One region of the Streptomyces sp. B1I3 genome, then DNA from elsewhere that is predicted to be linked to it. Evidence: riboswitches for the same ligand, from Rfam matches in the RefSeq annotation. Region 1 holds a riboswitch; each other region holds the start of a gene.

Evidence for each region. A riboswitch is a leader RNA that binds a small molecule or an ion and turns the genes downstream of it on or off. The one in region 1 is predicted to bind S-adenosylmethionine.
Region 2: it holds a riboswitch for S-adenosylmethionine, as region 1 does, so the genes downstream of both, QFZ58_RS06435 (hypothetical protein) here and thrC (threonine synthase) in region 1, are expected to answer to the same signal.
Region 3: it holds a riboswitch for S-adenosylmethionine, as region 1 does, so the genes downstream of both, QFZ58_RS26565 (aminotransferase class V-fold PLP-dependent enzyme) here and thrC (threonine synthase) in region 1, are expected to answer to the same signal.

Annotation. Positions count from the first base shown of each region.
Region 1 is NZ_JAUSYD010000001.1:3,586,546-3,592,563, reverse strand. It holds gene QFZ58_RS16370 (IS5 family transposase) at 14-895, opposite strand; gene QFZ58_RS16365 (trehalose-6-phosphate synthase) at 949-2,328, opposite strand; gene QFZ58_RS16360 (glucosyl-3-phosphoglycerate synthase) at 2,372-3,322, opposite strand; SAM riboswitch class I at 3,475-3,602, shown strand; gene thrC (threonine synthase) at 3,621-4,919, shown strand; gene QFZ58_RS16350 (MoaD/ThiS family protein) at 4,948-5,223, shown strand; gene QFZ58_RS16345 (cold-shock protein) at 5,654-5,860, shown strand.
Region 2 is NZ_JAUSYD010000001.1:1,364,951-1,370,968, forward strand. It holds gene QFZ58_RS06420 (ATP-grasp domain-containing protein) at 1-139, opposite strand, end outside; gene QFZ58_RS06425 (family 43 glycosylhydrolase) at 183-1,637, opposite strand; gene QFZ58_RS06430 (arabinan endo-1,5-alpha-L-arabinosidase) at 1,619-2,590, opposite strand; gene QFZ58_RS06435 (hypothetical protein) at 2,855-3,271, opposite strand; SAM riboswitch class IV at 3,322-3,432, opposite strand; gene QFZ58_RS06440 (cytochrome P450) at 3,508-4,731, opposite strand; gene QFZ58_RS06445 (cytochrome P450) at 4,728-6,008, opposite strand.
Region 3 is NZ_JAUSYD010000001.1:5,845,323-5,851,340, forward strand. It holds gene trpD (anthranilate phosphoribosyltransferase) at 119-1,183, shown strand; SAM riboswitch class IV at 1,268-1,385, shown strand; gene QFZ58_RS26565 (aminotransferase class V-fold PLP-dependent enzyme) at 1,559-2,935, shown strand; gene QFZ58_RS26570 (Lrp/AsnC family transcriptional regulator) at 3,058-3,339, opposite strand; gene QFZ58_RS26575 (rhomboid family intramembrane serine protease) at 3,336-4,106, opposite strand; gene QFZ58_RS26580 (hypothetical protein) at 4,274-4,516, shown strand; gene QFZ58_RS26585 (NYN domain-containing protein) at 4,554-5,915, shown strand.

The DNA.
Region 1 (6,018 bases):
CTCGGCAGTTTGTTCAGCTGCGCAGCCATAGCCTGATCGCGGCCACGGCGACCGTGCCGTGAAAGACGTACGCCCTCTTGTCGTAGCGCGTGGCCACCGCTCGAAAATTCTTGAGCCGGTTGATGGTCCGCTCGACTTCATTGCGGCGTCGGTAGAGCGTCTTGTCGAACCCCGTGGGCCGGCCACCTTGGCTGCCGCGGCGCTGGCGGTTGGCTCGCTGGTCTCTCGGCTCGGGGATCGTATGCTTGATTTGGCGTCTGCGCAGGTGACGCCGGTTTCGGCGTGACGAGTATGCCTTGTCGCCCCCAACGTGATCGGGTCTGGTTCGTGGTCGTCCGCCAGCTTGCCGGGGCACCCGGATCTCTTCCAGCACAGGAATCATCTGCGGTGCGTCTCCCCACTGGCCGGGCGTGATGACGAACCCGAGTGGGTGCCGCCCACCCTCCCCAGCGAGATGAATTTTGCAGGTCAGCCCGCCTCGTGAGCGGCCCAGGGCCTCACCGGATCTGTGACGAGCCGGTTGGCCTCGCTGGCCCGGAACCTTCGGGGCGCCATTTGCAGCTCCGGCTGCGTGCTGATGAGCGCGGCAGGTCGTGGAGTCGATGCTGACCATGCTCCAGTCGATCCGGCCTTCGGCATCAGCGTCGGTCTGGACGGCCCGCAGGATTCTCTCCCACGTGCCGTCCGCCGACCACCTGCGATGACGGTCGTACACCGTCTTCCACTTGCCGAAGTGAGACGGCAGGTCTCTCCAGGGAAGGCCGGTCCGCTGCCTGAACAAGATCCCGTTGATCACGCGGCGATGGCATTGCCAGCGCCCACCACGGCCGCGATGCGTCGGCAAGTGCGGCTCCAGCCGAGCCCATTCTTCATCCGAGAGATCCCCCCGCCCCATGTTCCATGAAACGAGCTCCAAGCCGCAGCGTCACCCGACCCACCGGACAGGACCTAGTCCTTGCGCAAGGCGTCCAGCTGATCCAGGAACCACTGCTGCGGCGGCAGCGAAGTCGCCGCCGCGGCCAGCCGCTTGGTGCGCGCCGCCCGCTCGTCGTGCTCCATCGTCAGCGCCTCGTGCAGCGCCGCCGCCGTGGCCGACACGTCGTAGGGGTTGACCACGAGCGCGTCCTCGCCGAGCTCCTCGTACGCCCCGGCCTCCCGCGACAACACCAGCGCACAGCCGTTGTCGGAGACGACGGGGACCTCCTTGGCGACGAGGTTCATGCCGTCACGGATGGGGTTGACCAGGGCCACGTCCGCCAGCCGGTACGCCGCGAGCGAGCGGGCGAAGTCGTCGTCGACGTGGAGCAGGACCGGGGTCCAGCCGTCCGTGCCGTACTCGGCGTTGATGGCCTCGGCGACCCGCTGGACCTCCGCCGTGTAGTCGCGGTACACCGCGAGGTCCTGCCGGGAGGGGTAGGCGAACGCCACGTGCACCACGCGTTCGCGCCACTCCGGGTGGTCCTCCAGCAGGGCACGGTAGGCGTGCAGCCCGCGCACGATGTTCTTGGACAGCTCGGTGCGGTCCACCCGCACGATCGTCCGCCGCCCCTCGCCGATCTGCCCCCGCAGTGTCTCCATCCGCTCGTCCACGTCCGCCTCGCGGGAGCGGCGGCGCAGGAAGTCCGCGTCGGCGCCCAGCCCGTGAGCGCCGATCCGGGTGCCGCCGGTGCCGCCGACGATCTCCGTGCAGCAGCCGATGAAGGCGTCCGCCCAGCGGCGGGTCAGGAACGCGGCCCGGTCGGCGCCCAGGATGCCGCGCAGCAGTTGTTCGCCGATGTCGTCGGGCAGCAGCCGGAAGTAGTCCACGGGTGCCCACGGGGTGTGCGAGAAGTGCCCGATCCGCAGGTCGGAACGGAGCTCGCGGAGCATCCCGGGCACCAGTGAGAGGTGGTAGTCCTGCACCAGGACCACGGCTCCCTCACCCGCCTCCTCGGCGAGCGCCTCGGCGAAGGCCCGGTTGTACGCCTCGTAGGACGCCCACCGGCGCCGGAACTCGGCATCGAAGACGGGCTCGACCGGGGTCTGGTAGAGCATGTGGTGCACGAACCAGAGCACCGAGTTCGCGATGCCGTTGTACGCGTCGGCATGGATGCCGGCGTCGATGTCGAGCATGCGCACACCGGGCTCGGACAGGCCCCGCCTGACCGCCTCGCGGTCGCTGTCGCTCAGGGCCGCGCACACCCAGAGCTTGTCCTCGACGGCGCTGAGTCCGGAGACGAGGCCGCCCCCGCCCCGCTTGGAGTCGAGTGAGCCGTCCTCGCGGAGCGAGTACGACACCGGGCCGCGGTTGGACGCGACGAGGACCTGTGCAGCGTGCTCGGAGACCATGAGCGGAACCTAGCCCGATCCGGAGGGTGCCAAACGTGGGTCTTCAGGCCGCGCGGCGGGCCGCGTACTCGGAGATCTCCAGCATCGGCGGCCGCTCCTCGGTGTCGACGGCGTACGTGTGCGGTACGAACCCTTCCTCGCCCCGCTCGAACTGGGTGATCTCTGGCCGCACGATGGTGCCCCGGGAGAGGCGCAGCTGCGCCGTGCGGTAGATCGTCGCGGCCATCCTGCCGAGCGCCTGGCCGTCCTGGTGGCGGTGTTTGCGCACGCCGACGTCGACCTGGGCCAGGGCGTCGAGTCCCACCGTGTTCAGGGCGTCGACGAGCAGGCCCAACTCCACTCCGTAGCCGACAGGGAAGGGCAGCCGTTCCAGCAGGGAGCGCCGTACCGCGTACTCGCCGCCGAGCGGCTGGACGAAGCCGGCCAGCTGCGGCCAGTGCAGGTTGAGCAGCGGGCGGGCCATCAGCTCGGTGACCCGTCCCCCCTGGCCTGCGGAGCCGTGGAGCGGCCGGTCGTACATGGCCTTGACGAAGTGCACCCCGGGTTCGGTGAGCAGCGGGCCGACGGTGCCGGAGACGAAGTCCGGCGAGAAGTCCTTGAGGTCGGCGTCGACGAAGCAGACGATCTCCCCGCCGGTCACCAGGAGTGACCGCCAGAGCACTTCGCCCTTGCCGGGGACGGCGGGTATGCGCGGCAGTATCTCGTCGCGGTGCACGACGCGCGCGCCGGCCGCGCGGGCGACGGCGGAGGTGCGGTCGGTGGAGCCCGAGTCGATCACCACGAGTTCGTCGACCAGCGGGACGCGTTCCATGAGCTCGCGCCGGATCGTCTCGACGATGGCTCCGACGGTCGCTTCCTCGTTCAGTGCGGGCAGCACGACGCTCACGGTCGTGCGGTGCGGATCCTGCGTCCTGGCGGCCACGAGCCGGTCCAGCGGGCGATCGGCGGCTGACCAGGAACGCCTGCTCAACCAGCGTTCCATCTCTTCCAGCACGGTCGGTTCTCCCTGGGTGTGATCCATCTCGCGGTACGGACGACTGGTTCGACCGTCCGATGTGTCGGTTACAGTCTGAGCAACGCGGATGAGCCTCGCACGTCGGGGTGGGTCCGCAGACAAATGCCCGGGTCCTCGATCCGGTGCCACAGCGCTCATCCAGAGGGACTGAGGGAACGGCCCGTTGAAGTCCCGGCAACCCTCCTGCCGACCGCGAGGTCACGGTGGGGAAGGTGCCAATTCCGTCTTGCGGCGAAATACGTCGCGAGGAAGATGAGGAGAAAGGGCCTCCGCCATCATGGCCGTGCAGACAGTTGCAGCCAACACCGATTCTTCCGCCGTGGACCTCGGTCCCGCCGTAGCGCTTTCCTGCCGCGAATGCGGCGAGCGTTTCGAACTCGGTCCGATTTTCGCCTGCGCGTCCTGTTTCGGGCCGCTCGAAGTGGCGTACGACCTGCCGAGCGGCTCCCCCGAAGAGCTGAAGAAGCGCATTGCCGAGGGCCCCGACAACATCTGGCGCTACGCGCCGCTGCTGCCGGTCCCCTCCGATGTCGCCGACAAGCCCAACATCAACCCCGGTTTCACCAAGCTGGTCAAGGCCGACAACCTCGCCCGTGAGCTGGGCGTCACCGGCGGTCTCTACGTGAAGGACGACTCCGGCAACCCGACGCACTCCTTCAAGGACCGTGTCGTCGCCATCGCCGTCGAGGCCGCCCGCGCGTTCGGTTTCACCACGCTCTCCTGCTCCTCGACCGGCAACCTCGCCGGCGCGGTGGGTGCCGCGGCGGCCCGTGCCGGCTTCCGGTCCTGCGTGTTCATCCCGCACGACCTGGAGCAGGGCAAGGTCGTCATGGCCGCGGTGTACGGCGGCGAGCTCGTCGGCATCGAGGGCAACTACGACGACGTCAACCGCTTCTGCTCGGAGCTCATCGGCGACCCGCTCGGCGAGGGCTGGGGCTTCGTCAACGTCAACCTGCGCCCGTACTACGGCGAGGGGTCCAAGACCCTGGCGTACGAGATCTGCGAGCAGCTGGGCTGGCAGCTGCCCGACCAGCTCGTCATCCCGATCGCGTCCGGATCCCAGCTCACGAAGATCGACAAGGGTCTGCAGGAGCTGATCAAGCTCGGCCTGGTCGAGGACAAGCCGTACAAGATCTTCGGTGCGCAGGCCGAGGGCTGCTCCCCGGTCTCCACCGCCTTCAAGGCCGGTCACGACGTCGTACGGCCCCAGAAGCCGAACACGATCGCCAAGTCCCTCGCCATCGGCAACCCGGCAGACGGCCCGTACGTCCTGGACATCGCCCGGCGTACCGGCGGGGCCGTGGAGGACGTCGACGACGAGCAGATCGTCGACGCGATCAAGCTGCTGGCCCGGACCGAGGGCATCTTCGCGGAGACCGCGGGCGGTGTGACGGTCGGTGTCACGAAGAAGCTGATCGACGCGGGCCTCCTGGACCCGTCCCTGACCACCGTCGTCCTGAACACCGGAGACGGACTGAAGACGCTGGACGCCGTCGCCCCGACGACCGGCCTGTCGGCGACGATCCGGCCCAGCCTGGACGCGTTCCGCGACGCGGGCCTCGCCGCCGGCAACTGACCACCCGAGACCGAAGGAAGGCACCCACATGAGCGTCAAGGTCCGTATCCCCACCATCCTCCGCACCTACACGGGCGGTCAGGCCGAGGTCTCGGCCGAGGGTGCGGTTCTGTCCGAGGTCATCGCGTCCCTCGAGAAGGACCACCCGGGCATCGCCGCCCGCGTGCTGGACGACCAGGGCAAGCTGCGCCGCTTCGTCAACGTGTACGTCAACGACGACGACGTGCGTTTCGAGGGCGGCCTGGACGCGGCCACGCCGGACGGCGCCGGCGTCTCGATCATCCCGGCCGTGGCCGGAGGCTGACACGGGTGCCGGACTTCCTGTCCGGCTCGGCATCGTGACGATGACCCCCTCCGCGAGAAGCGGAGGGGGTCATTCTGCATGGTTGAGCACGGTACAGTTGGGGAAGCCTCCTCGGCCGCCTGTGCCACCCGCATATGAGAATGCGCCTGGTCGCGACGAGAAGTGGCCAAAGTGCGTGTACCCCTTGCGCCATAAGTGGCCTATGTCGGGCCCGAGTTGCCCTGGAATCCTGCGAGTTACCCCTATCCGGGCGTTCAGCCGCGCCCAGAATTCTCGTCCGATTGACCTGTTGCAGAGGGCAGTTGGGCAGATACATTCGGCCGCGGTCGACGCGTTCCGGCGCACGCCGCCCCCTCCTGTCGGGGGGTGAGTTTGACCCGGGTCCGCGAAGTGCGGTCCTGTGCAAGGGCCAGTAATAGGGGAGTTAGGCATGGCTCAGGGCACCGTCAAGTGGTTCAACGCGGAGAAGGGGTACGGCTTCATCGCGGTCGACGGTGGTGCGGATGTTTTCGTCCACTACAGCGCGATCCAGATGGACGGATACCGCACCCTCGAAGAGGGTCAGCGAGTTGAATTCGAGATCTCGCAGGGCCAGAAGGGGCCGCAGGCGGACATGGTCAAGCTCGCCGTCGGCTGAGCTCGGCGCGGTCGGCCGACGACACCACTCGCACACGCAGGGCCCGTACCCGTAAGAGGGGTACGGGCCCTGCGCGCGTCCCGCGCCGGCTTCCGGTTCCCGGAGGGTGTTCACCCAGCGAGCCATCACCGAAGGCGCTTGCACTCTCCGGGGTCGAG
Region 2 (6,018 bases), 2.2 Mb from region 1:
CGCCCTCGTTCACCGGCGGCCGCTCCGGGACGCCGCACCGCGGCAGGACCATGACGTCCATGCCGCGCTCCCGCGCCGCCCCCGCCAGCAGTCCGGCCGTGGTGGAGCGGTGAGGAGCGAGTGCGAGGAGCGCGGCCATGACACCGCAGCGTACGGGTCCGCGCCCGCACGCTGCGGCGTGTTCAGGCGGCCGGTGTCAGCTTCCACTGCTGGCAGGTGTTGTTCAGCCAGCTCCACTGCCGTACGTCCGCGCCGTCGGCCGTCGAGCAGCCCGCCACGTCGGCCACCTTCCCGGTGGCCTGGTTGACGATGCGCACCCATCCTCCCGCCGCGGTGGTGAGGAAGCGGAAGCGCTGGCAGGTGTTGTCGAGCCACGACCACTGACGCAGGTCGGCGCCGTCGGCGGCGGAGCAGTCCGCCGTGTCCAGCACCTTGCCCGTCGCGACGTTCACCAGCCGGCTGGTGTCGTCGCCGCGGTCCTCGACACGCCATTTCTGCTGTGCGCCGCCGTTGCACGTCCACTGCCGCACGTCGGCCCCGTCGGCCGTCGAGCCACCGCTCACGTCGAGACACTTCCCGGTGGCCCGGCTGACGACGGTGTAAGCGGCCGGGGTGGCCGCCGTCTCCCCGGAAGGCCCGGCCGCCGTCGTACCGAGGCCGACGGGAGTGCCGAGGTTCGGGGTGCCGTCGGCGTTCCAGGTGAACTTCTGCGCCCTCGTCGTCCGTCCGTTGTCGCAGCCGTCGGACGCCGAGTCGTTGGCGTGGTAGACGATCCAGCTCTCCGTTCCGTCGGGCGAGGTGAAGAAGCCGTTGTGGCCCGGCCCGTAGACCCCGGCGGCGTCGTTCCGCTGGAAGACCGGGGTGGACTTCTTCGTCCACGAGGACGCGGAGCGCGGGTCGGAACCGGTCAGTGTGAGCTGCCCCAGTGTGTAGTCGGGGGTCCAGCAGCCGCTCGCGGAGTAGACGATGAACGTCTTCCCGCCCCGCTGGAGCACCTCGGGCCCCTCGTTGACCGTGCCCCCCGACTTCTCCCAGCCATGGCCGGGCGTCGAGATCGTCGAGAAGGAGCCGCTCAGCGTGTACGGATTCGACATCGGCGCGATGACGAGGTTCTGCGTGCCGCCGCCGCTCGCGCTGCCCAGCAGGTACAGGGACCCGTCGACCGTGAGCACGCTCGGGTCGAGCATCCAGCCGCTGCCCAGCTGGTTCCTGTACGTGTAGGGCCCCATCGGGTCCGGGCCCGCGCTCTCCAGCACGTGTACGCGCTGCGTGGGGTTGTAGTCGGTGACGTTCTGGCCGGCCACGTAGTACAGGTACCAGCGGTCGCCCGACCGGTGCAGTTCGGGGGCCCAGATGTTGCAGCAGCGGGAGGCCGCGTCGCCCTGCCACACCTGCACGCTCGGCGCGGTCGCGAGGCCGGCCAGTGTCGGCGACTTCCGCATGGTGATGACGTCGGTCCAGCTCGTCGACACCAGGTGGTAGTTGCCGTCGTGGTACGAGATCCAGGGATCGGCGCCCTTCTGCGCCTTGACCGGGTTGGTGTACGGACGACCCTCGGCCGCCGACGCCGATGCCGGCTGCCCCAGGGCCGCCGCCAGCAGGAGGGCGCTCAGCAGGATCAGTAGGCGACGGGCCATCCGCTGCTCCAGTTCAGTAGGTTGACGCCGAGCTTCGGGGTGCCGTTGTCCTGGCCGTCGTAGTAGTGGTAGACGAGCAGGTCGCCGTCGGAGTCGGCCAGGATCGACTGGCCGCCGGGGCCGATGTAGCGGCCGTGCGACTCCATGACGGGTGTGCCGCCGTTGCTGAGCATGCTGACGCCGTTGCGGTCCTTGTAGGGGCCGGTGACGCTGGTGGCCCGGCCCACCTTGATCTTGTACGTGGAGCTGGTGCCCGCGCAGCAGGTGTCGTAGGAGGCGAAGAGGTAGTAGTAGCCGTTGCGCTTCACGACCGAGGGCGCCTCGACGGCCTTGGTGCCGGTGGGCCGGGAGGCGAGCGAGCGGCGGGCCGTGTCGCCGGAGTGCTGCTTCCCGGTCGACGGGTCGATGCGGATCATCTTGATCCCGGTCCACCAGGAGCCGAAGGAGAGCCACCACGCGCCGTCGTCGTCCACGAAGAGGTTGGGGTCGATGGCGTTGTAGTCGCTCGACGAGTTCGACGTGTACACGATGCCGTAGTCGCTCCAGCTGCCGGCCTGGCCGGTGGTGGAGCCGGCCAGACCGATGGCCGAGGTGTTGCTGCCGAAGGACGAGACGGCGTAGTACATCAAATACTTGCCGTTGCGGTACGAGATGTCCGGGGCCCAGGGGTCGGAGGCCGAGGAGTAGTTCTTCCACCAGCTCGGCTTTGTGGTGAAGGCGTTGCCGGAGCGGCCGAAGGCCGTGCGGTCGGTGGAGGTGCGGAGCTGGAGGCCCTCCCCGGTGGAGTAGAGCAGGTACAGGCCGGACGAGCTGCGGACCATGCTGGGGTCGTGGACGACGATGTCACCGCTGACCACGCCGGGGTTGGGGTAGGCGGACGCGCTGCCTGGCACGAGGGCCAGCAGAAGGGCGACGGGCAGGGCGGCGAGGGTTCTTCTCGGGATGCGGCTCATGAGCACTTCCTTGGTCGTGATCCGGGGGGGGGCCGGGGGCGCTCGGGCAGTCACCACGGAGGGCACACGAGTTGCCATGCACCTGCCATGTGGACGTTCGAGATGCCGAATGGCGATCGGGAGCTCGGACGGGACCGTAGAATCGAACGCACCTTGCGTCAACGGATCGCGCACGTTCGGCGCGCGCGTCAGGAGAAAAATGCGATGGCGTCCGGAATACCGAACCGGACGCCGTCGCAGCGTGGCCGGGACCACCTGACGGAACTACAGACCGTAGGTGAAGTCCCCGCGCCCGGAGTCCGTGCGCCGCGAGGCCGGGGCGACGGTCGCGCACAGGGGGCCGCCCTCGGTCCCGACGTTCACCAGCCCGGTCGCCTCGCCGTCGAGGCCGACGAACCGCAGGGCGTGCCAGCGCGGCAGCCAGAACACACGGCCCCGGTGCCCCGCCAGCAACTCCCGCAGGTCGGTGGGTGCGTGCATCCACACCGCGGGGAGCTCCTCCGCGTGATCGAACGCCGCCCGCAGACCCAGCCAGCCGTCGTCACGCACGTCGCCGGAGGTCAGCAGCAGTTCGACGGCCCGCCCGGGCTCCTGGACACACTTCTTGGCGTGGATCCAGTGGACGTGGTGGCCGGGTGCGTACATGGTGCAGCCGTCGCGGTGGTCGAGGTGAGGGAGCACGGCCGTCGCCTGCCTTCCGGGGTCGTGGACCCCGGGGGCCCGTCCCCGGTGGTCCGCTGTTCCCCGCGCGGTGCCGCGCGGGGCAGGTCGTCACCCGGAGCACCCGCAGCGGAGCGGGGTGCCGTCCAGCCAGCCGGGGCTTTCCACTGGAACTCATGACCCGTCAAAAGCGTAACAGCAGCCGAGACGGCGTCACGGCGTGCGCAACGTCCCCGTGACACCGGCCACATGACGCCTCAGCCGTGCAGGAGCACCGGGAACGCCTCCATGTCGTTCTGCGTCATCACCGGCAGCTTGCGGATCTCGTCGTCGGGTATCGCGAGCTTCATGTCCGGGAACCGGCCGAACAGCGCGCGCAGCGCGATACCGGCCTCCACCCGGGACAGCGCGGCTCCGGGGCAGATGTGGGGGCCGTGCCCGAAGGTCATGTGCCGGATGGGCGCCGGCCGGGTGACGTCGAAGGCGTCGGCGTCCTCCCCGTGCTGCGCGGTGTCCCTGCCGATGGCCCGGTAGGAGATCACGACCCCCTCCCCTGCGGCGATCGTCTGCTCGCCGACCTGGACGTCCTCGGTCGCGAACCGCATCAACAGGTGGGTGGTGGGGGTGTCCCAGCGCAGCGTCTCCTCGACCACCGACTCCCAGGAGACCTCCCCTTCCAGGACCTTCTCCAGCTGGTCCGGGTGGGCGAGCAGCGCGCGTACGGCGTTGAGGATGAGCCCGATCGTGGTCTCGTGCCCGGCGGCCACCATCGCCTTGAGGTTGCCGACGACCTCCTCCTCGGTGAGCGGCTCCCCGCCCTCCTCGGCCGTGATCAGCGCGCTGGTGAGGTCGTCCGTGGGGCGCGCCGTCTTCTCACGTACCAGTTCGGCGTAGAAGACATCCAGCTCCGCGAGCAGTGCCAGCCGCTCCTCCTGCGGGGTGAGCATGGAGAAGAAGGCCTTGTACTGCCGTGTCAGCATGGGGTGCAGGGACCGGTCCACCCCCATCAGCAGGCCGACCACCCGCATCGGAAGGGGCTGCGCGAAGACGGCCTTGAGGTCGACGACACCGTCCCTGCCCTGCTCGGCGAGCGCGTCCAGCAGTTCCTCGGTGAACCTCTCGATGTCCGGGCGGACCGCCTCCAGCCGGCGCGGGGTGAGCGCCTGGGAGGTCTTGGTCCGCAGCCGCCGGTGCTCCTCCCCGTCCACGGTGAACATGGAACGTCCGGCGTCGATCATGCCGATCAGCGGCCACTCGTGGGTCACCTCACCGCTGCGCCAGAGCCCCCACGCGTCCAGGTTCTTCACCAGCCGGTTGTCGACCAGGAGTTGGCGTGCCTCCGCGTGCCGGGTGACGGTCCACGCCGGCACGCCGAGGAGCTCGATGCGGGTGAGTGGTTCGGCTCGGCACAGCTGTTCGGTCTCTCCGTCGAGGTCCTGGACCATGGGGTCGATGACGACGGTGGCGTGCGGGCAGGTCACAGCAGGTCTCCTGTCGTACGTACGGGGGCGAACCGGACGGGCAGCGCGTTCATCCCGCGCAGGAAGGCGGACGGCCGGCGGACCAGGTCCTCGGCGGGGACGGCGAGCCGGAGATCGGGCAGCCGGTCGAGGAGGACCTCGATACCGGTACGGGCGATCGTCTCGGCGATCTCCTGGGCGGGGAAGGGGCAGCGGTACTCACCGTGGCTGAACGCCAGGTGCGAGCCGTTGCTCGCGTGGTGGGCGCCTCCCAGGTCCTGCCGTACCGACGGGTCGGTGTTGGCGGCCCCCAGGCCGAGGAGGAGCATGTCACCGGCCCGGATCGTCCGTCCGCCGAGCCGGGTGTCCCGGACCGCCCAGCGGCCGGCGAGGATCTGCGTCGGGCTCTCCTCCCACAGCACTTCGTTCATGGCCTCGCCGACGCTGCGCCGGCCGCCGGAGAGGGAGTCGGCGAACTGGTCCTCGGTGAGCATCAGCCGCAGGGAGTTGCTGATCCAGTCGGCGGTGGTGAGGTGCCCGGCGGCCGTGACGGCCATCAGGTCGAGTGCGTACTCCTCGTCCGTGAAGGGCTCCGGGTCGGCGAGCATGCGGGAGGTGATGTCGTCCCCGGGCACGGCCCGCTTGGCGGCCACGAGACGCCGCATGTGCTCACCGAACCGCCCGTACGCCTCCTGTGCTCCGGGGCCCCCGTCGGCCAAATCTTTGAGGACCCGGGCGATGTCCGCCCCTTCCGCGTCGGGGAAGCCGACGAGGCGGGCGAGGACGAGGACGGGCAGCGGCTCCGCGAAGTCCGCGACGAGATCGGCCGTGCCCCGGCTGCACATGTCGTCGACGAGCCGGTCGGCGAGTTGCTCGCAGTGGCCGCGGATCTCGAACGGGTTCGAGCCTTCGAGCGCGGGCACCACCATGTCGGAGTGCCGCCGGTGCTCGGCGCCCGCGGTGAAGTAGATGGACGGCATGGGCCGCCCGACCATGGGCAGGAGCGGCCAGTCCTCGGGGATGTGCTCCCACTGGTTCCAGAGCCCGACGTCCCGCGGGAACAGTTCGCCGTCGCTGGTGACCTGGTGGAGCTCGCGGTAGCCGACGACGAGCCAGGCGGGGAAGCCACCGGGGAGCTCGACGGGCACCACGGGGCCGTACGCGTGCCGCATACTGCGGTACAGGGCCTGCGGCGCGGTGTGGAACTCCGGCCCGCCGAGCGGCACGGGGTCGGTCGCGGCGTGCGCCGGGCAGCCGCCGCCGGACGCGGGCGCGGCGGATAAGGAGGGGTTCGTCATCGTACGGGCT
Region 3 (6,018 bases), 2.3 Mb from region 1:
CCCAGCTGAACGCCACAGCGGGAGCCCCGTCCATCCGATGGACGGGGCTCTTCGCCGTCCCGGGGGCTGGATAGGGTGGAGGCATCATCCCTATCGGCTGTGGACCCAGGAGCGGACCATGAACGTTGTGACCCCGGACGGCGGCGACAGCGTGGCGGCCCGTACCTGGCCCGGCGTGCTGACCCCCCTCCTGCGCGGCGAGGACCTGACCACCGAGGACACCGCGTGGGCCATGGACCGCATCATGAGCGGCGAGGCCACCGACGTACAGATCGCCGGCTTCGCGGTCGCGCTGCGCGCCAAGGGGGAGACCGTCCAGGAGGTCACCGGCCTCGTGCGCGCGATGTACGAGCACGCCCACACCGTCCACGTGCCCGGCCGCACCGTCGACATCGTGGGTACGGGCGGCGACATGGCCAAGACGGTGAACATCTCCACCATGTCGGCGATCGTCGTCGCCGGGACCGGCGCCAAGGTCGTCAAGCACGGCAACCGCGCCTCGTCCTCGGCCAGCGGTGCCTCCGACGTCCTGGAGAAGCTCGGCGTCAACCTCGAACTCACCCCGCAGCGCGTCGTCGAGGTCGCCGAGGAAGCGGGCATCACCTTCTGCTTCGCCGTGAAGTTCCACCCCGCCCTGCGCCACGCGGCGCGGGCCCGCAAGGAGCTGGGCACGCAGACCACCTTCAACATCCTGGGCCCGCTCACCAATCCCGCCCAGGTGCGCTCCCAGGCCATCGGGGTCGCCGACGCGAGGATGGCGCCCATCGTCGCCGGTGTACTCGCCGAGCGGGGGAACTCCGCGCTCGTCTTCCGCGGCGACGACGGCCTGGACGAGCTGACGACGACGGCGACCTCGCGGGTCTGGATCGTGCGGGACGGCACCGTCCGCGAGGAGCCGTTCGACCCGCGCGACGTCGGCCTCGAACTGGTGCCCGTGGAGGCGCTGCGCGGCGCGGACGCCTCGTACAACGCAGACGTCGCCCGGCGGCTGCTGGACGGGGAGAGAGGGCCGGTGCGCGACGCCGTGCTGCTCAACTCGGCCGCCGCGCTCGTCGCGCTGGACCAGGGTGAGGGGACGCTCGTCGAACAGCTCGCCGCGGGGATCGCGCGGGCCGCCGAGTCGATCGACTCCGGCGCGGCCAAGCGTGCGCTGGAGCGATGGGTGACGGCGAGCCACGCCTGAAGCGGCACCGTGTGAGGCGGGGCGCAGTCCGGATCGCGGACTGCGCCCTTGCGCATGCGGGCAGGTATGGCAAGATGCTGCGCAGGTCATGAGTGACAGCGACTACGGCCCCGGCCCGCTGTCCGGCAACCCTCCGTCCGTGGCGGGGTGCCCCGGGTGAAGACCGGGCCGTAGGCAGCGAGGTCTGCGGCAAGCGCGGGCCCCTCGGCGTCCTTTGACGCCACCCCTTGGGGTCCTGGTCCCAGGGAGCCTCTTGTGAGCAAGCGAATGCGATAGGGCGCGACGCCCTCCTCCGCACACCCCTTTTCCTTCCTTCCCCGTGCTGCCGCGTACCCGCCGGCGCGAGGATGTCGCCTGCCTTTACGGGAGTTCGCCATGTCTGTCTCCACCGCTGCCGTCGACCAGTCCATTTGTGCCCCGCTGCCGGTTCTGGGTGCGGATGTCACCGTTCCGCTCGTGACGGGCGGGGACGTCACCTATGCCGCCCTGGACTACGCGGCGAGCGCACCGGCGCTCCAGCGGGTGTGGGACGACGTGGCGGCCTACGCCCCGTACTACGGCAGCGTGCACCGTGGTGCCGGCTACCTCTCCCAGCTCTCCACCGACCTCTTCGAGAGCAGCCGGGCCTCCGTCGCGGAGTTCCTCGGCTGCCGGGCGGACGACCAGGTGGTCTTCACCCGGTCCACCACCGACTCCCTCAACCTGCTGGCCGCCGTACTGCCCGCCGACTGCCAGGTGTTCGTGTTCGAGACCGAGCACCACGCCTCCCTGCTGCCCTGGCGGGACGCCCGGGTGACCTACCTCGACGCCCCGCGCACCCCGGCCCAGGCCGTCGCGACGCTGGAGCGTGCGCTGGCGGGCCGCGCCCCCTACGGGCCCGCACTGGTCTGTGTGACGGGCGCATCCAACGTCACCGGCGAGCTGTGGCCGGTGGAGGAGCTGGCTGCCGCCGCCCACGCCCACGGCGCACGGATCGTGCTCGACGCGGCGCAGCTGGCGCCCCACCACCCGGTGGACATCACCGAACTGGACGTCGACTGGGTCGCCTTCTCCGGACACAAGCTGTACGCGCCGTTCGGCTCGGGCGTGCTCGCGGGGCGGGCCGACTGGCTGCGGGACGCGGAGCCGTACCTCGCGGGCGGCGGAGCCTCCCGCAAGGTCGCCCGGCGCACCGACGGCGGGGTGGACGTGGAGTGGCACACCACCGCGGCGCGGCACGAGGCGGGATCGCCCAACGTCATCGGCGTCTACTCGATCGCCGCGGCCTGCAAGGCCCTGACGGAGGCCGGGTTCGACCGGCTGGTCGAGCGTGAGCAGCACCTGGTGGCCCGTGTCCTCGAGGGCCTGGCCGAGGTTCCCGAGGTGCGGGTGCTCTCGCTGTTCGGCGACGAGGCCCCCAGGGTCGGTGTGATCTCCTTCGTCGTCGAGGGCTGGAACAGCTCGCACTTCGCCGCCGCGCTCTCCGCGGAGTACGGCATCGGGGTGCGGGACGGCCTGTTCTGCGCGCACCCGCTCGTCCGTACCCTGCTGGGCGGCGAGGCGCAGGACCCGGGCGAGTGCGGCGCGCCGGACGCCGAGCCGGGGGAGAGGTCCCTCAACGCCATCCGGGTGAGCTTCGGGGCCGGTACCCCGGACGAGCACATCGAGCGTTTCCTGGGGGCCGTCCGTGAGCTCGTGCGCACGGGCGCCCGCTGGACCTACCGCACCGAGGACGGCCGCTGTGTCCCGGACCGGGGCGCGGCCCAGGTCTGACCGGAGCGGATGCGGCTCCGGCCGGGCACGTGAGGCGGTGCCCCGTGCCCGGCCGGAGCCGCACGCCGTCCGCCCCGGGGCCTCAGGAGCCGAGTCGACGCCTCAGGAGCCGAGCCGATGCCTCAGGCGTCGAGACCGATGGCGAAGGCCGCCTCGAGGTCGTGCTGCGAGTACGTACGGAAGGCGACATGGGTGTCGGTGCCCTCGACGCCGGGGATCTTGCTGATGCGGCCGGGGATGACGTCGGCCAGGTCGTCGTGCCTGGCCACCCGGACCATGGCGATCAGGTCGTACGTGCCGGTGACCGAGAAGACCTCGCTGACGCTGTCCAGCGCGGCGATGGCCTCGGCGATCTCGGGAATCCGGTCCACGCTGGTTTTGATGAGCACGATCGCGGTGATCACGGCTGGCTTTCTCCCTCGGTGGCCGTGGCTGGAGACTTCACTCTAGAGCCTCCCACCGGGGCCCCACCCCGGTAGCGTCCCCAGGCGTAGAGGAACCCGGCGGCGAACCCCGCCACGTGGGCGAGGTAGGCCACGCCCGGGCCGCTCCCCGCGCTCCGGGCGGCCAGCCACTGCAGTACGAACCAGAAGACGAGCACGACCCAGGCGGGGAAGCGCAGCGGCAGGAAGAACAGGAACGGGAAGAGGCTGGTGACCCGGGCGCGGGGGAAGAGGTACAGGAACGCGCCCAGTACCGCCGAGATCGCGCCCGACGCGCCCACCAGGGTCTGGTCCGAGCCGGAGTGCGCGACGGCGTAGACCACCAGGGCGAAGTAGCCGCAGCAGACGTAGAAGAAGGCGAATTCGACACGGCCCATGCGTTCCTCGGCCATCGCGCCGAACACGTACAGGAAGAGCATGTTGCCCAGCAGGTGCAGCCAGCTGCCGTGGACGAAGAGCGCGGTCAGCGGGGTGAGCAGCGCGTGTGCGGAGCCGGTCCGCAACTCACTGGGGATCACGCCCCACCGTTCGAAGTACCCGGCCTGGGCGGCCAGCAAGGCGTCCGTGCCGCCGCCGCGGGAAAGACCGAACCCGGAGAGCGGGCTGACCAGGAAGACGGCGCTGCACAGGGCGATGAGCCCGTACGTGACCGGTCCGCTGCCCGCCGCGGCAGCCGCCGCGACATCTCCGGCCCGCTTCCGCCAGTCGACATGCCGCCATTCGGTCACGTACAGAGCATGACGTACCGGGGGAGAACAGGACGGACCGCCTCGCCGTATTGAGGGGAATCCACAAGGCCGTAGGGTTGCCGCAGAACATCGCAGTTCGACGACGCACCGCGAGATCGAAGCCTGGTACGCACGAGACTCGACGAACGACGAAAGAGGACGCAACGATGACGACGGTTCCCCAGCCGACGGACGGGACCCGCTGGCGCTGCACGCTCTGCGGCAATCTCACCCGTTTCGATGTGACGCGCTCCTCCAAGGTCGTGGAGTACGTGCATCTCGACCTGGCCGGGGAGTCGAGTGTCGAGGAGCGCGAGGTGGTCAGTGAGACCATCGAGTCGGTGCGCTGCCGCTGGTGCAACGCGGTCGACCAGATCGAGCTGGTCGACAGGCCGGGTGCCGACTCCTGACGGGGCCGTGCGCACAGACATGTTGGGGTGATGGATGGTGGAGCAGCCGACAGGCGGCGCCGAACCGGCCGATGCGGCCGACGGCGTCGTGGAGTCGCTCGACCGTCCGCTGCCCGAGGGCGTACGCCGCAGGGTCGTGGCCCTGGTCTCCGAAGCCTTCGGCGGCCTGACAATCGCCGAACTCCCACCGCAGCTGCGGCAGTACGCCCGGTTCACCCCGAGCAGGCGGGTCAAGTTCGCGGGTAACGCGATGGCGGCCGCGCTGGAGAGCGATCCGGTGTTCCGCCGGCGCATCGGCGAGCGGATCGGCCGGAGCCAGCCTGAGCTGGCCGGACCCCTGGAGACCGGCGCGCCGCCCGCCGCGGCCGACCCCGTCGACGTGGCCGCGGCCGCCTACGTGCTCCGGCCGCCCGGCTGGGTCAAGCTGGTGACCGCCGCCGGCGAGGAGGCCCAGCGGGCCGACGCCGAGCGGGTGGACGAGGAGACGCGGCGCGAGCTGGAGAGGCTGCGCGAGGAGCTCGACCGGGCCCGTGCCCAGACCAGGAGCGAGACCGAACGGCTGCGCGCGGAGCTCGACGCCTCCCGCAAGGAGGCCGAATCCCTGCAGCGCAAACTGCGCAGTGCGCTCAGCGAGGTCAAGCGCGGCGAGGCCGCGCTGCGCAAGGGCGCGGCGGAGGCCGACGCCGTGCGCGCCGAGGCCGCCGCCCAGGTCTCCGCCGCGGAGAGCGAGTCCCGGCGCCTCAAGGCGCGCCTGGCCGAGGCGGAGGCCTCGGTGGAGGCGAGCCGCAGGGCGGCCAGGGAGGGGCGCTCCGTCGAGGACATGCGGCTCCGGCTGCTCCTGGACACCGTGCTCGACGCGGCCCAGGGGCTCCGTCGTGAGCTGGCCCTGCCGCCCTCCTCGATCCGCCCGGCCGACGGCGTCGAGGCCGTCGAGCCCGGCCGGATGTCACCGAAGGACATCGCGGCCAGGGCCCTTTCGGAGACCGATCCGGCCCTGCTCGACCAGTTGCTCGCCCTGCCGCAGGCCCACCTGATCGTCGACGGCTACAACGTCACCAAGACCGGCTATCCGCAGATGCCCCTGGAGAAGCAGCGGTTGCGTCTCCTGGGCGGGCTCTCCGTCCTCGCGGCGCAGACGGGGGCCGAGATGACCTGCGTGTTCGACGGTGCCGAGCTCGCGGCCCCGGTCCTGCTCGCCCCGCCACGCGGGGTGCGGGTCCTGTTCAGCAAGGCGGGGGTCACCGCGGACGAGCTGATCAGGCAACTGGCGCGTGCGGAACCGGTGGGCAGGCCCGTCGTGGTGGTGTCGACCGACCGCGAAGTGGCCGACGGTGTGGCGAAGGCCGGTGCCAGACCGGTCGCGTCCGCCTTGCTCCTCAAGCGCCTTTCGCGCGTCTAGTGCGAGATGTATGGCAATGGGCGGCTTGCCGGACTCCAGGGAACGTACCGTCAAATCCCGGCTACACGCCGTGTGATGAAAGTAAAGATGTGCCTGGTGTGAC